DNA from 3 places in the Corynebacterium striatum genome. Region 1 is predicted to be linked to each of the others. Evidence: predicted binding sites of a transcription regulator. Region 1 holds the regulator's gene; each other region holds the start of a gene.

Region 1 (5,584 bases):
AAGGTATTGGCCTCTACCGCACAGAGCTGTCCTTCCTTTCAGCTAGTGAAGAGCCAACCGTGGACGAGCAGGCACGTATCTATGCCAAGGTCTTCAACGCTTTTCCCGAGTCGAAGGTCGTTGTTCGCACCCTCGACGCTGGTTCCGATAAGCCAATTTCCTACGCAACTTTGTCTTCGGAAGAAAACCCAGCACTGGGTGTTCGCGGCCTGCGTATTGCGCGAGACAATGAGTCTTTGCTGACTCGCCAGCTGGATGCAATCGCACAGGCTGCAGCTGACCGTGGCGACGATGTCCCAACGTGGGTCATGGCTCCAATGGTGGCAACCGCAGTTGAGGCAAAGTGGTTTGCGGGTCTGTGCCGCGAACGCGGCCTGACTGCTGGCGCCATGATTGAGGTCCCTGCAGCTGCGCTTATGGCTGACACCATCATGCCGCACCTCGACTTCGTCTCCATCGGTACAAATGACCTCACCCAGTACACGATGGCGGCGGACCGTCTCTCCCCACAGTTGGCCTACCTGACAGATCCGTGGCAGCCGGCTGTTCTGCGACTCATCCAGCACACCTGCGTGGTTGGCAGCGACAACAACGTGCCGGTCGGCGTCTGTGGCGAGGCTGCAGCTGATCCGCTGCTTGCTTGCGTACTCACCGGCTTGGGCGTCAACTCGCTTTCCGCTGCATCGACTGCTGTTGCAGGCGTTGGCGCTCAGATTTCCGAGCTGACCCTCGAGCAGTGCCAGAAGCTGGCTGAAGCTGCAATTAACGCTGAAGGTCCGTCTGAGGCTCGCACCGCAGCCCTGGATCTGTTGGAAGAGTTCAAGGCTTAAGAGTCTGAGATACGAGGAAGCCCCCAACGGTTTTGGGGGCTTCGATTCGTTTTAGATTCTGCCCTGTCCTCCTGCTGACAAACTCAGCTGAGGATCAAACTCAGCTGAGAATGGAGTAATTAAGCAGGAAGCTACTTCTCGGCTGCGACGACGACTTCGATCTCTTGTTCACGCAGTGCTTCGACGAAGCTTTCAGGGGCAGCGGCGTCGGTGACCACAACATCAATGTCGGCGATGGATGCGAAGCTAACTAGGTAATCATTCCCGAGCTTGGAAGAGTCGCAGAGAACTACAACCTTGTGGGCGTTGGTCACGAAGGCGGTCTTGATGGCGGCCTCTTGGGAATCGGCTGTGGACAGTCCATGATCTAATGTAAGGGCGTTGGTGCCGATGAAGGCAACGTCCGCGCGCATGAGCGCCATGGTTCGCAGTGCGGTATCACCCACTACTGCCTGGGTGATAGCGCGCACGGTACCGCCAAGAAGCTGCACATCGGGGACGCCGTTGCTAGCCAAAGACAAAGCGATGGGCAAGCTATTGGACACAATAGAGAACTGACCCGCCGCATTCTGTTGCCCGATCAGATCGGCAAGAGCATTGGTGGTCGTACCCGCGTCAAGGAAGATGCTGCCACCGGCTTCAGGCAAGAATTGCATCGCGGCGCGCGCAATGGCGATTTTTGCGCCCGTGGCTGAACGCTGGCGCGTGTCCAAGGTGAACTCAGCGGTTTGGAAAGACTGGGACGCCACTGCGCCGCCATGCACACGATGAACCACGCCCTCTCTATCCAAGACGGCGAGATCTCGTCTGATGGTTTCGGCGGTGACATCGAACCGCTCGGAAAGCTCAGTTACATTAACGCGTCCCTCAACAGCAGTGAGGGATGCGATCTGGCGGCGACGCTCCTCTGCGTACATAGAGTCCTCCAACAATATGCCCGTAACGGGGTGGGGCATTGGGTATTCCGTTCCGCCCTCGGGGTTGGGGGCGGTACTTTCGCAGTAATAGAACTGACTTAACCCTAGTTTTCCAGAAAACCCTACGAATCGGAATAAACCAAAGGTGTACACATATAAGAAAAAGTGCAGGCAGTGAAATTTAAAGTCACTGCCTGCACTTTTGGAATGTGTGATTTTGGGCGCTAAAACCCGAGAAGTGGAATTCTGTCCCTTAAGGGGGTGGAATTAGAGGGTAATGCCCGCTAGAAAAGATGTTACATCGCCTGCTAAAGCTTGCGGAAGACGGAAACAACCTTGCCCATGATCTCCGCATCGTCACCCTTGATTGGGGAGTAGGCGTCATTGTGTGGCAGGAGCCAGATGCCCGAGGAATCGCGGTGGAATTCCTTGACAGTTGCCTCGTCGCCGTCCAGCAGCGCTGCTACGAATTCGCCCTCTTCAGCGACATTCTGGGAGCGGATAATGACCCAGTCTCCATTGAGGATACCGGCATCACGCATGGAGTCCCCGACAACCTGCAGCATATATAGCTCACCGGTTCCCACTACGTCGTTTGGCATCGGGAAATAAGTGTCAATATTTTCTTCAGCCGTGATGGGGGAGCCCGCAGCGATACGGCCAACAACTGGAATGTAAGCAACCTCAGAAGCCTCTTCAGGCGTCATCGATGAACCAGGTTCTGGTTTATCTGCCTTGGCTCCTGTCTTGCGGCCCGGCTTCTTGGTGTCTTCCTCATTATTGAGGTGTCGGACGTCTACGGCTCGTGGCTTGTTAGGGTCGCGACGCAGAAAGCCCTTCTCCTCGAGTTGCTTGAGCTGGTAGGCCACGGAGGAGGTGGATTGCAGTCCGGCGGCGTCGCCGATTTCACGGATGCTAGGCGGGTAGCCGCGCAGCATCACAGCGTCGTGGATGACGTCCAGGATGCGGCGCTGGCGCGCAGAGAGTGAATTGATGTCCGGCTTCCCAGAATTCTTGGCGGGTTTGCGTGGCATCGGGTCTCCTTGGGTGGGATAGATATGGCGTCGAATCTGCTTGGGTGGGTTGGTTAGCTACTATCTGTTCGAATTTTCGAAAAGCTTCTCTTCATTTCTATCACGTTGCGGGCAAATGTTCGAGAATTTTCGCTTCGATATGGACAAACTTTCGAAAAGCTGTTATAAATCGAACATAGCAACTAATTCGAACGAATTGGCGATGGGAATTTTCGAACGTGTCGTAGCGTTTGAATAGGCTGTAGCCACAAACTAATCGTCAAAGAAAAACGCTTAAGGAAACATCATGGCAATCGTACTCAACTCCAACAACAAGCAGGTTAACTACTTCAAGTCATCCCGTGCGTACCGCGCCAGCGTTGTGCCAGCGGCGTCTGTTTGGGATGCTGATGTATCTGCACGCTACGGCGCTATACGGAGTCCACATGTGCGTGATGTTCGAACACTCAGTGTGGATAATCGAACATACAGCGGTGTTCCTCAGTGTCGTCCACGCACCGATCATGCTGGTCAGCGCGAGGTGGCAAATTCGCGTGAAAACTCGAATCGCGGAAATTATCTTCTTGGTGCGGTGTTCGGCGTGGCAGTGTTCATCGGAACTGTGTTTGGTGGTCTCACGGCTGATGGGGGCGCTGCGCCGCAGGGAACTCAGCAGGTTGTGCAAGCCAGCGTGAACAACTAGCCATCCGCGCAAAGCCTTTGCTGGGCCTAGGTGTCGGGCCCAGCAGATGAGCATAAATGGCATCGTGCGGGAATCGGGCAGTACACTAAATGCGGTCTCAACGCCCGCCTCTCACATGTGAGTGGCGGATGACGTGGAAGAGGAAGGAACTGCACGGTGTATTGCCCGTTTTGCCATAATGAACAGTCACGAGTCATTGACTCCCGTGTGGTTGATGCAGGAACAGCAATCCGGCGCCGCCGTGAATGTGCCTCATGCAAAGGCCGCTTTACCACAGTCGAGAAAGCTGTCTTGTTAGTCGTCAAGCGAAATGGCTTGGCTGAGCCTTTCAGCAGGGACAAGCTGATTCGCGGTGTGCGTCGCGCATGCCAAGGCCGTGACGTAACGGATGACGCGCTGAAGAAGCTTGCCCAAGAAGTAGAGGAGACCGTGCGTAGCCACGGTTCCTCCCAGGTCAATGCCAATGACATCGGTCTTGCGATTCTCGAGCCACTACGTGACTTGGATGAGGTTGCGTACCTGCGTTTCGCATCGGTCTACAAATCCTTCGAGAGCGCGGACGACTTTGAATCAGAGATCCGACTCATGCGTCGCCGCGACCGCGATAGCTTTTAAGCCATTGGCTATGTGACTTAGCGCAGCTTGTCTACTGCCTTTTGGATACGGCGCAGCGACACTGGGTGCGCCGTGCCGAGGCGTTGCGCGAAGAGCGAAACCCGCAGCTCTTCCATCATCCAATAGATGTCCTTGACCTCCCGCGTCTTTGCGCGCCCGGCTGGGAGAGTCCGCAAGCGGTTGGCCAGATAGGCCTTGGCCTCCTCGACCTCTGCTTGACGGTCAGCGTCCTTGTCCGGGTCGAGGGACATCTCCTCCAAACGGATTCGGATCGCCTGCATGTAGCGGGGAAGATGGCGCAGGTGCGTCATGCCATGGATGGTGATGGCGTTCTTCGGCAGCAAGAACTCCATCTGTGCCTTCATGTCGTCAATGGCAGGGCCATCCCAGTGCGCGAGTTCAGCGCGCAGGTTTGAGTACTCCGCAAGTCCCGGTGCAATTGCCACCACCGACTGCCGAACCCGGCCGGCAACCTGCGGCTTGATGGCGTCGAGAAGCGTGCGGAATCCCTCCGGGGAACGCTGCGGGCCGCCTTCCTCAAGCATGAGATCGCGGATCGCCGCCACTCGAGCATCGTTGACCAATCCTTCAGCGCTACCGTGTGGATAGGCGTCCACCGCTACGCGCTGCTGCAAGGGCAGCCCCTTAACCATCTGCTGGTGGTTGACCGAAATCTCCCGCATTAGCAACGTCAACGTCGTAGTTATCATCGCCGCATCTGCCGCAGCCTTAGTCGGGTGAACCTTCAAAGAGACACCCTCAGCAGAAGTCACGAGTGCCGGATATGCGGTGACTTCGTGGCCATCAACCACGGTCGTTACTTCCTCATCAATGGTGCCCAACGTATCCGTGGTCCATTCCTTCACTGCCTTCGACTCCGACTTTCGTCCCACGCGGGAGACCGAGGACTTGATGTGCCCGGCCTGGCGGCGGACCAATGCGGCTAGGTCCCTGTCAGAATCAATGATCTTGCCGCGCTTATCCACGGCAGCGTAGTTCATCCGCAGGTGTGCCGGCAGGGCGGAAGTCTTGAAATCTGTGGAGTCGATGCCCTGGCCACCGAGCTCACGGAGGACGTCGGCAAGCTGCTGCGTAATCGATCCCTCATATGGAATAAGCCGCGGCAGCGCTCGCTCCGCGAACTCAGGCGCCGGGACCACCGTGCGGCGAATCGCCTTTGGCAAGGAACGGATAAGTTCCGTCACCAGCTCAAGGCGCAGGCCCGGAACCAGCCAATCGAAGCCTTCAGTATCCAGACCCGCAAGCAGCGGTACTGGGACCATCAGCGTCACGCCGTCGAGTGGGTCACCTGGCTCAAACTTGTAGGTCAAGTCGTAATCTATAGAGCCTTTCAGCCAGCGATCCGGGAATGCCTCCTCGGTGACATCATGGGTGTCCTCAATGAGCTTGTCTGGATCGAAGTCCAGCAGATCCGGAGTCTGGTGCTGCTGTTTCTTCCACCAAGAGTCAAAATGACGTCCGGTAGTAACCTTTGCTGGAATGCGT
Region 2 (5,584 bases), 480 kb from region 1:
CTTCCTGCAGTGATCACACTGGTCGCTCCACACGAGCTGATCCCCGCCAGCGGTTTCGGCTGGTTCCTTTACGAATGGGTGGGCAACGTATGGTGGCTCGCAGTGATTTGGGCCCTGTGGCGCTGCTTTTCCGCCCCTTCGGATCCTCAGCAGGAGGCCGACCGTGTCAAGGCGCGCGAAATCCTGGAACGACGTTCTGGCGACCACCTCTCTTTCATGACTTTGTGGCAGGGCAACCGATATTTCTTCGAGCGAGATTCCTACGTGGCCTACCGTGCTTCCAACGGAATTGCCCTGACTCTGGGCGGACCGGTCGGCGACGATATTTCGCGTGAGTTTGAAGACTTTGTCAGGACCGAAGGCATGACACCGGCGTGGTATTCCGTGAATGCTGACTTTGCTAATAACCACCCAGATTTTAAGCGTCTCGAGGTCGCCGAGGAAGCGGTGCTGAGCTGTGAGAACACCGAATTTAAGGGTAAGAAATTCCAGAACATCCGCACCGCGCGTAACAAGGCGGCGAAGGAAGGCGTCACAACTGTCTGGACCACTTGGGACGAACTCGACGTCGGTGTGGCATCCGCCCTCGTGGCACTGAGTGAGGAATGGGTGAGCGAGAAAGCGCTCCCAGAGATGGGGTTCACCTTGGGTGGTATCGAAGAAATGAAGGTGGCTGGCACGCGGCTCCTCCTAGCAATTGGTGATGATGGCATGATTCATGGCATGACCAGCTGGATGCCGGTCCGCCGTGATGGGCAACTTGCGGGGTATACGCTCGACGTGATGCGCCGCAATGATCAGGGGTTTAAGGGCGTGATGGAACTGCTCATCTCGGAGGCGCTTGTGATTGCGGCTGGAGAAGGCTGCGAGTGGATTTCGCTTTCTGGTGCGCCGTTGGCAGGATCAGCCGAGAAGCCATCCACACTTGATACTTTGCTCGCCAAAATAGGAGAGCAGATGGAACCTCTCTATGGATTCCGTTCTCTGGCTGCCAGTAAGAGGAAGTTTCAGCCTGAAGAGCACAAGTGGTTCCTTTGCTACGAGGACGAGCTATCGCTTCCTTCGATCGGTCTGGCAGTTGTTCACGCATACCTGCCCAACTTGAAAGCATCCGAGGCGCTTAACGCTCTTCGTCTTTCAAACAGTTAGCTCGGGCCTCCCTTCTTCTTGCTGCCACGGCCTCCATGAAAGTTCGCAACCAGTTGCGTTTCTTCGGAGCGAGGGGGCCTTCGGCTCGGGAGAATTCGTAGTGGCCATCGTCGAAGAGCCAGATGATGTCATTGGTTTCTTCGTCCATGATGTACCAGACGCGGCCGTCGGTCTTGAGGTTGTGGTGAGGCTGGCATAGGCTCACCAAATTCGATGCTGTGGTTTGGCCTCCGTCTGCGAAGTTTATGCGGTGGTCCATCTGGCATTCCCAGGCTGGGCGGTCACAACCAGGGATGCGGCAGGTGAGGTCGCGCCCTTCGACGTACGCACGGATCGTGGCCGGTGTGGTGTAACTGCTGCTTACCGCGGTCTCGGCCTTTTCCATGTCACGAACGACAGTGGGTTCCAGTGTGTCCGCTACCTCAGCGGATACCCAGCCGACGTCTTGAATGAACGCAGGCGCATCCTTGAGGTCGCTAGCGCGGTACATGTTGAGGATGACTGTGGCTTGGGAATTAGCTTCTCCGCGAATGAGTTTTTCGAGGGCCTCGGCCGGAGTGATCTCTAGCTTTTCGGCGGTGTCTTTGATGTGTTTGTCTAGTTCGAATGCTGTGGCGGCGTCGTATTCGGCGCTGATGGCCTCTCGGCCGCCCGGTACTGGGTAGGTGGAGTAGGAATCATTTCGCTTTTCCTCTTCCTTTGATTCTGGCTCGATGTTGTCATCAAGCAGGCGGAGGAGGTCGTAGATGAATTTGGTGATGGCGCGGTTGGATGGAAGACCCTGCCGCGGCTTAGTGGGAGTGAAAAACTCGCACAACGCCGCGTCAATTTGCTCGAGAGCTTCCGGTGAAGGCGCGCCGAGTTTGTTGAGAGCGAGGTCGATGGCAGTGAGCCTGGATATGTCGAGGAAGTATGACTCATGTTGCAACGCAAGCAATTGAGGCAATTCGTGGATGCGGTATAGAGCGAAGAGAATCTTCTTTGTTTGGTAGGTACCGCGGCCTGTTGTGGTGGCCAGATTTTGGATAACAAGTTCGATATCTGCGTCGTGCTCTGGAATACATTTGGCCCAGAGCTCAAACTCAAGCTTTCTTACTTCCCTGGCGGCAGTGGCTACAGGGCATGAGGTGTCATTGACCAGGTAGTATCCGTTCATTCCCCCAGGCCCCCGCCGTTAGAATATCTGTTTGCATGTTCATGCCCCTCATTCTAAACATGCACGGAGTTAAACTCAAGGGAAAATCGAAAATGTGTACGAAAGAAGTGAAAGAGGTAAAAGTGGAAAAATATTATAAAAGATACGCGTGTTAATAAAGGGATAATTGGGTTTGTCTCGGTACAGTTACGCGCATGACTTCAAATAAGGGAATGCGCAAGGCCATCGTTGCTGTTGTTGGATCCGTTGCTCTAGCTATCGCAGGAACGATGACCGCCGGCGCTTGGACCTCGAGTGCCCCTTCGGGAATTGACATCGCAGCACACCAGCATCCAGGTGGAGCGCTGATTAATTGGAGTGACGTCAAGACTGACGGTCAGTCCTTCGCCTTCGTCAAGGCAAGTGAGGGCAGCGACTGGACAAACTCTTATTTTGTTGCTGATGCCAACGCAGCCTCTGCTGCGGGCCTCAAGGTTGGTGCTTATCACTACGCGCGCCCGGCGTCGTCAGCTTCAGCGCAGGCTGCCCACTTTGCGGCGCAGCTGGCGCTCGTGCCAGGTCAGACCCTGCCTCCTGTTCTTGACATTGAGGTAGACGAGGGCTTGTCACCGGTGCAACTAGCCAATTGGATTCGCCAATTCACCACCGAACTGCGCGCGCTTACCGGCCGTACCCCGATGATCTACACCTACAAGTACTTCTGGATGGGGCAGATGGGTAACACCAAGGAATTCTCCGATATGCCGCTCTGGCTCGCCGCATACCAGGATAAGGCCCCGGAACCAGTGGGCGGCTGGGACAAGATCTCCTTCTGGCAACGTTCCGGCTCCGGCCGCGTTAACGGCATTACCGGTCCGGTGGACATGAACCTGTTTAACGGTAGCGAGGGGCAGCTCGAGTCCTTCAGCAACGGCAACTACCTCGACATCGGCGGAATCCTTGAGGGCCTTGTGCTCGGCGACGACGCACCAGACCTCAGCTCCAACAGTGGTCCGCTGATCGGAGCCATCCTCGCGTTGGCGGCAGGCATTATCGCGACGCCGCAGCTTGTCGACGCCGCCGAGCAGGCAGGTCTTGGCGGGAACGCTGCGGGCGTGTTCACGGACTTCGTCAAGCAGCTCACCCAGAATGGAACGCTGCCTATCGATGACCTCGTAGAAATGGCAACTGGCGACTTCACAGTCGGCGACTTGGCCATCCTTCTGGACAACGCGGGCCATATCGCTACGAAAAACGGCGTCAATCCAGACCAAGTAGAGCAGGCACAGGAAGCAGTTAATCAGCTCGCGCAGTAGCGCCCTGCATGTGCTTTTTGGTCCACTTCTCGTCTTTGTAATGGGCGGGGACAGCGCCACCTAACAGCAACTTTGCCAGTTGTGCGGCTGCAACGGAGCCCGCAGCTGGCATTTCGCGATCAGAGCCCAAGAGGATGATGTTGCCGTAACGCCTGCCTTTGAGCATTGGTGGATCGGCAATAACGGAGATGTGTTCAAAGACCTGCGACATTCCCTGCAGCTCAGCTTTGGCGATAGACAAGTCGTGGTGATCGCCGCAGTTAGCTACGTAGAGGCCTCCGGGAGCGAGGGCGTCGTGAGCCGCACGGAAGAATTCAACCGTGGTGAGGGGATATGGCGTCGTGTCGCCTGCAAAGACGTCACGGATGATGACGTCGCGGCTGGCAGGGACGAAACTGTCTGTAACCGCGCGGGCCTCGCCGGCGCGAATCTTGACGGTGGGCGAGCGGGGGACGTCGAAAAGCGTACGCACAAGCTCGCCCAGCTTTGCATCGAGCTCGACCACTGTGTGCCGTGATTTGGGCCAGATACTGGCGAAATAGCGGGGAAGGGAGCAGCCCGCGCCGCCCAAGTGGGTCATGCGCAGCGAAGCTGGATCGACTGGCAGAAGCGTTTCTACCGCCGCGGCAATCCACCGCATGTACTCGAACTCGAGGACTTCCGGGGAACCAATCACGATGTGGCTCGATGGCACACCATTGACCATGAGGATGTAACCATTGTCGTGATATTCGTCTGCGAGTACCTCAGCCGTGCCTGTGGAAATCTCGTAAGTGCCAACCAACTCATCCGTTTTGCGCATGTCTTTAAGCCTAGGGAATGTAGGAGCTGCGATTGTCGTTGGGCCTAAAAGGAGAAAAAGAGTAACGTATTCGGCCGAAGTAAAGGAGTATGTGTGCGAGTTCTCGTTGCGATGTCAGGTGGCGTCGATTCCTCGGTGGCTGCAGCCCGAGCGGTGGAGGCAGGCCACGACGTCGTGGGCGTGCACTTGGCCCTACATAAGGATGCTCAGCAGACCCGTGAGAAGGCGCGAGGCTGCTGCTCCTTGGAGGACTCTGCAGACGCGCGTCGCATCTGTGACAAGCTGGGCATTCCTTTCTACGTGTGGGATTTTTCCGAGCAGTTTAAAGAGGAGGTCATCGGGGACTTCGTGGATTCTTATGCCCGGGGCGAGACGCCGAATCCTTGTCTGCGGTGCAACGAGAAGATCAAGTTCCGGGCGCTGCTCCAAAAGGGCATGGCGCTCGGCTTCGATGCCGTAGCCACGGGCCATTACGCCACGCTTGACGACGCCGGCTACATGCGCCGTTCCAAGGACGAGAACAAGGATCAGTCCTATGTTCTCGGCGTGATTTCCGCAGAAGAGCTCGAGCATTGCTACTTCCCGATTGGTGATACCCCAAAGCCGCAGATTCGCGAGGAAGCGGCGCGGCATGGCTTTTCCACAGCGAAGAAGCCCGATTCCTACGACATTTGCTTTATTCCGGATGGCAATACGCAGGCATTTTTGGGCTCCCGAATCGGTTTGCGTCCGGGCATGATCGTGGACCAGGAGGGCCAGGAGCTCAAGCAACATGATGGTGCGTGGAACTACACCATCGGTCAGCGCAAGGGCCTTGACATTAAGGAGCCCACGGCGGACGGGCGCCCGCGCTATGTCACGGATATCGACGCTGCAACAGGAACGGTGACGGTAGGCGCGCGCGAGGATTTGGCGGTTTCAACGATTCAGGCAGATCGCCTGAAGTATCTGCACCCGGCCATGGACGGCGAGCTGGAGTGCGAGGTTCAGGTTCGCGCGCACGGGTCGGTTGTGCCTTGCAAGGCATACGTGGATCGCGATGGCGACAAGATGACGCTGGAGCTGAAAGAACCGCTCTCCGGTGTTGCACGCGGCCAAGCCGCAGTGCTGTACCTGCCAAGCCCCGATGAGCTGGGCGACATCGTCTTGGGTTCCGGAACCATCTGCGGGACGGCATAGTGA
Region 3 (5,584 bases), 1.2 Mb from region 1:
GCGTCCTGGACAGCCTTGGTGTGCCAGATTTCAGCGACCTTCTTGATCTGCTCGTTGTTAGCATCCTCAGTGCGAACGACGAATGCGTTGATGTAAGGCTCAGCTTCTGGGGAGTTCGGGTCATCCTGGAACACGGAGGTGGTCGGGTCGATACCTGCGCGGTCGAGGAAGGAGTTGTTGATGATGGCCGGCTTGCCCTCGCCGTAAGCGGTTGGGGTCTGGGCGGCGTCGACAGGCACAACCTTGACCTTGGACTTAGCCTCGTCGATGTCCGGCAGACCCGGGGTGATGAGGCCTTCCTTCTTCAGTGTGACGAGCTTGGCCTGGACCAGCACGTTGATGGCGCGGCCCTGGTTGGTGGAGTCGTTCGGGATGGCGACTTCCTGGCCCTCGATGCCGTCGAGGGATTTGTGGTCCTTCCAGAACAGAGCCAGCGGAACGATCTCGGTTGCGACGATCGGAACGAGGTCGGTGCCGTTGCCCTTGTTGAACTCAGCAAGGAACTTCAGGTGCTGGAAGTTGTTGGTGTCCAGCTCGCCCTGGTTCAGGGCCTGGTTCGGGGTGTTGTAGTCGGAGAAGTTCTTGACCTCGATCTCGAGACCCTGCTTCTCAGCCTCGTCCTCGAAAGCAGACCATGCCTTCTTGGCGGCGTCGGTAGTGCCGATGACGATTGGGCCGTCAGACTCGCCGGAAGCGGAGTCGGAGGAATCGGAGGAGCAAGCCACGAGGCTGGTGGCTGCGATAACTGCTGCGGAGGAAGCTGCAAGAACGCGACGGATACGCATGATAGGAGGAATCCCTTCGATTGAAATAGATTTGAATGAAAGAAACCTAACAGGGATTGAACCGCTTTGTCTATATTGGATGTAGCGTGCACGTAAATTGACTAGAACATAATTTCGATCATATTGTTTTTCCATGAGGTTCAACGGTGGGGCGGCGCTACCCTGGTCACGGGTGGAAAGGATTCTTTCTGGACGTCCTACGCCCACTCCCGTGCCCGTGGATCATGTGGGTTCCCCTGTGGATTCGCCGGAGCACGGGGCGTCGTCAGTGGCGTTTGCGGAGCTGCATGCCGTGTCGTCCTATAGCTTTTTGGACGGCGCTTCGGAACCAGAGGAGCTGGTGGCGCGGGCGGTGGAGCTGGGCCTGTGTGGCCTTGCGCTGGTGGACAAGGACGGATTCTACGGCCTCATGAAATTCGCTGAGGCCGCAGCCAAAGTGGGGCTACCTGCGGTGTTCGGTGCGGAGCTTTCGCTTCCCGACGCCCCCCTGACCGTCCTTGCTCGCACACCCGAGGGGTACCGCCGGCTTTCACGTTTGATCGCACAGGCCCGTATGGATGCGGGGGTAAAGGATGAAGTGGCGTACCCGCCCTTGGGGGAGATTGCTGAGCGGCTCCAGGATCATTGCCTTTTTCTGGTGGGGTGGGAGTGGCTGGATAAAATCGACCACTTGCTCGAAAGAATAAAAATAGACAGCATAGTCCTCGAATATGCGTGCACTATGACTCCTGAGGACGCGGATCACTATGCTGCGCTCGATCGATACAACGGCCTCCGGGCCATCGCAACCGCTCGTCCCGCAGCGGCCACCCGGCAGCAGGCCAGGCTGGCTGGTGCCAAGCAGGCGTTGGCCAGGCGGCAGTCCCTCGAGCAGGCGGCTCCCGACGCCCACCCCATGGGCGCCGGCTGGCTGCGCTCGGGTGAGCAGATGGCGCAGCTTTTCCCGGACCGGCCGGAGCTTATCGCGGAGACGGTCGCTGTTTTAAACGAATGCAGTTTTACCTGGGACGCGTTGGCGCCCAACCTGCCGGACTTCGAGGTGCCCGACGGGTACACGGAGATGACCTGGCTGGAACACCTGACCTGGGTGCGCGCCGAGGAGCGTTATGCCTCCCGGCCCGCTGACGTGCAGCAGCGGGCATGGAAGCAGATCGCCTATGAGCTAGGGGTTATCGAACAGCTGACATTCCCCGGCTACTTCCTCATCGTGTGCGACCTAGTGGATTTCTGTAAGCGCTCCAACATCCTGTGCCAGGGCCGCGGCTCGGCGGCGAACTCTGCGGTGTGTTTTGCTTTGGGTATTACCAACGCGGAACCGATTTCCGCGGGCCTTCTTTTTGAGCGTTTTCTTTCTCCTGACCGCGACGGTCCGCCGGACATCGATATCGACATCGAGTCCGGTCGCCGCGAGGAGGTTATCCAGTACGTCTACGAAAAGCATGGGCGTGAGCGGGCTGCGCAGGTGGCCAACGTCATCACGTATCGCCGCAAGGGCGCGACTCGCGACGCCGCTCGTGCCCTCGGCTACCCACAGGGCTCCGCGGATTCCTGGTCGAAGGGGCTTTCGGAGCCGCCGGGGGACGTCGTCAAGCTGGCGGAACAATTCCTCGGGCAACCGCGCCATCTGGGCATTCACTCGGGCGGCATGGTGTTGTGCGACCGCCCCATCGCGGATGTGGTGCCGATGGAGTGGGCACGGATGGAAAAGCGTTCGGTGTTGCAGTGGGACAAGGATGATTGCGCGGCGGCCGGGCTGGTGAAGTTCGATCTACTGGGGCTGGGCATGCTCGAGGCGCTGCACCACATGCAGGACTTGGTGGAGGAGACCACTGGGCACAAGGTGAATCTGTGGGAGCTGGACCTGGCGGAAAAAGAGGTCTACGACATGCTGTGCCGCGCCGATGCGGTGGGGGTGTTCCAGGTGGAGTCGCGCGCGCAGTTGTCCACGCTGCCGCGTTTGAAGCCGCGGAAGTTCTTCGACCTGGTGGTGGAGGTTGCGCTCATCCGTCCCGGCCCGATTCAGGGTGGTTCGGTGCATCCTTATCTGCGCCGGCGCGACGGTAAGGAGGCGGTGACCTATGACCACCCAGTGCTGGAGAAGTCCCTGGGCAAGACGCTGGGCATTCCGCTGTTTCAGGAACAGCTGATGCAGATTGCCGTCGACGCCGCGGGCTTTTCCGGCGCGGAGGCCGACGATCTGCGGCGTGCGATGGGCTCGAAGCGCTCGCCTGCGCGGATGGCGGCGATTCGGCAGCGCTTCTACGACGGGCTGGCGCAGACCAATGGGATTGTGGGCGAGACCGCGGACAAGCTGTGGAACAAGATTGTGGCCTTTGCCGCGTACGGTTTCCCGGAGTCGCACTCGCAGTCTTTTGCCTCGTTGGTCTACTTCTCGGCGTGGATGAAGTATCACTATCCGGCGCAGTTTTGCGTGGGCCTGCTGCGGGCGCAGCCGATGGGCTTTTATTCGCCGCAATCGCTCATTCAGGATGCGCGGCGGCACGGAGTGGAAGTTCTTCCGCTGGACGTGAACGCTTCGGGATGTCAGGCGCGTGCGGTGGTCCAAGACGGCGGCGAGGTGGCGATCCGGCTGGGCCTTAACCTCATCAAGGGGTTGGGGGAGAAGGCTGCGCAGCGTATCGAGGATGCATGCGCGCAGGCGCCTTTTGCGGATATTGCGGACCTGGCGCGGCGTGCGGATCTCAGCGTGGAGCACGTGGAGGCATTGGCCTGTGCGGGGGCGTTGGATTGTTTCGGGCTTTCGCGCCGTCAGGCGTTGTGGCAGGCGGGCGTTGCGGCGACGGAGCGTGCCGGCATGTTGCCGGGGCTTTCGGCTATTTCTGCGCCGAGCCTGCCCGGGATGAGCGCGTTTGAGCTGATGGCTTCCGACGTCGCCAGTACTGGCGTTACCCACGACAAACAGCCGATGGAGCTCGTGCGCGCCGCGCTTAACGACGCCCACGTGTGCACCGCCTCCGACCTGCGCCACGTTCCGGATGGAACGCGCGTGCGTATCGCCGGGATTGTGACGCATAGGCAGCGTCCGCAGACTGCCGCTGGCGTCATCTTTTTGGGCTTGGAGGATGAGACCGGCTTGATGAACGTGATGGTCTCGCCGGGGCTGTGGCAGCTCAACAAGACCGTGGCCAGGACGTCTAAAGCGCTGGTTATTCGTGGCATCGTGCAAAATGCCACGGGTGCGGTCAACGTGGTGGCAGACAAGCTGGAGCCGCTTGCCATGGGTGAGTGGCTCTCCCGCGGCTCGCGTGATTTCCGTTAGGCCGCATAAACACTCGTTGTGTGTTTATCGTGGACGGGAATGGAAGAGCGAAGAAACCGCACAGCGCGGCGCATCCTGAAAGGTACTGTCTACCCGCACAACATTCACCCCGCGCTGGATTTTTACCACGCTGGCAGTGGGCCTGCTTTTCTTCCTGCTCTACCTGGCCTTTTCTAAGTACGGGCGGATTCCGTGCCTGCGCTCATTATCGATGGCTTGGCGATTATCGCGACGCTGTTCGGCACCGCGGCGTCGCTTGGCATTGGTGCTTTGCAGATCGGCCGTGGCGTTGAGGTGGGATTTGTCTTTTGACCCGGCGGTTATTCGCTACCACTTTGAGGAGCAAGCGCTTGCCAACGCCGTGGTGCAGGGCGTTCGCGAGCACGGTGACGACTTTGCTCTATCGGTCGAACAAACCGAGCGCAACTCCGAGTACTCCACCGGCGCGGAGTTCGACTCCACCTCGGAGGAAGCCACCGAGTGGTACGTGCGTACCGACGAAGAGGGCGAGCCTATCCCTTATGACTACGAAGCCAGCGAGTACATCTCCAAGCAGGAAGTTGTCGACGGCTGGGAGCAGGATACCTAAAAAAGGGGTTTAGGAATCTGCGAGTTCGGCACGATCGTCGGCGTCCATGCCAAGGGCGATCGTGCCGAGCAGAGTCAGCGATGCCCCGAACATCAATACGCCGGCCAGCATGCCTAGGCAGCGCACGATTTCCGGCCATGGAACGTCTTGTCCAACTAGGTCGAGCAACGGCAGGCAGAGCATCAGCACCATTAAACTGCCGAGGGCGAAGTACGTGTACTTGAAGACGTTGCTGCGCGCGCGATCGATGCGGCTGCGCTGATATTCGTCTGCAAAGGCTGGGTCCATATTGTCTTTTCCGATTAGAACTTGAAGGCGCCCCAGGCAGATGACGAGCCAGGCAAGGCCGCCGGCCCACAAGAACATCGCAATGACGTTGTAGAAGGGGTTGACTGCTATAGCGGCGAGTGCAATGAGCAGTCCGACGAAGCTGGAATAGAAGTACTTGGTGCGGATAGGCATGCTTAATCCTTAGAAATGAGTTCGTCGCGGTTGAATTTGCCTGCCAGAGACCTGGCCACGGTGAATGGAACCCACAGCATTTGCAGCATGATCAGCTTGAAGAACAAGCTGGCCACGAAGATTCCGTCCATGGAGTCGACGAACCGGGTTCCGAGAGCAATAGCGCCGCAGGCCATGAACATGAACATGGAAGAAAACAAGGCGAGCTTAAGTCCATCTTCGCGGGCCTCTACATGAAGTTGCAGCATGTACTCGTCGAGTTCGATAGTGGGTAAGTCGGCGGAGTCGATAGTCTTGCGCAGCTTGGACACGCCGAAGCCGGTTACACAGCTACCCAAGCAGGCCAGCATGAAGGACGTGAAATCGTCCCAGAACTGCAGCGGGATGGATACGACGATGATTGCAAGCCCGACGTCGGCGAGGCGTATGAGGCGGTTGCGCTTTGTGACGCGAGCTTTGGTGGCGGTG

The links. Region 1 encodes LexA, which represses DNA repair genes until DNA is damaged. Its sites were predicted from a motif close to CGAACANNTGTTCG; they were not measured.
Region 2: the regulator LexA is predicted to act here: its motif matches at 2,326-2,339, upstream of I6I72_RS01325 (HNH endonuclease signature motif containing protein).
Region 3: the regulator LexA is predicted to act here: its motif matches at 889-902, upstream of I6I72_RS04365 (error-prone DNA polymerase).

The regions. Positions count from the first base shown of each region.
Region 1 is NZ_CP068158.1:2,692,861-2,698,444, forward strand. Features, by position in the region: gene ptsP (phosphoenolpyruvate--protein phosphotransferase) at 1-830, shown strand, start outside; gene I6I72_RS12580 (DeoR/GlpR family DNA-binding transcription regulator) at 962-1,747, opposite strand; gene lexA (transcriptional repressor LexA) at 2,056-2,781, opposite strand; gene I6I72_RS12590 (hypothetical protein) at 3,068-3,463, shown strand; gene nrdR (transcriptional regulator NrdR) at 3,620-4,078, shown strand; gene hrpA (ATP-dependent RNA helicase HrpA) at 4,096-5,584, opposite strand, start outside.
Region 2 is NZ_CP068158.1:272,426-278,009, reverse strand. Features, by position in the region: gene I6I72_RS01330 (bifunctional lysylphosphatidylglycerol flippase/synthetase MprF) at 1-1,149, shown strand, start outside; gene I6I72_RS01325 (HNH endonuclease signature motif containing protein) at 1,121-2,305, opposite strand; gene I6I72_RS01320 (glycoside hydrolase family 25 protein) at 2,500-3,600, shown strand; gene I6I72_RS01315 (spermidine synthase) at 3,581-4,402, opposite strand; gene mnmA (tRNA 2-thiouridine(34) synthase MnmA) at 4,496-5,581, shown strand; gene I6I72_RS01305 (uroporphyrinogen decarboxylase/cobalamine-independent methonine synthase family protein) at 5,581-5,584, shown strand, end outside.
Region 3 is NZ_CP068158.1:940,823-946,406, reverse strand. Features, by position in the region: gene I6I72_RS04370 (MetQ/NlpA family ABC transporter substrate-binding protein) at 1-785, opposite strand, end outside; gene I6I72_RS04365 (error-prone DNA polymerase) at 919-4,065, shown strand; partial or broken gene I6I72_RS04360 (hypothetical protein) at 4,270-4,356, shown strand; gene I6I72_RS04355 (hypothetical protein) at 4,367-4,654, shown strand; gene I6I72_RS04350 (hypothetical protein) at 4,664-5,116, opposite strand; gene I6I72_RS04345 (hypothetical protein) at 5,119-5,584, opposite strand, start outside.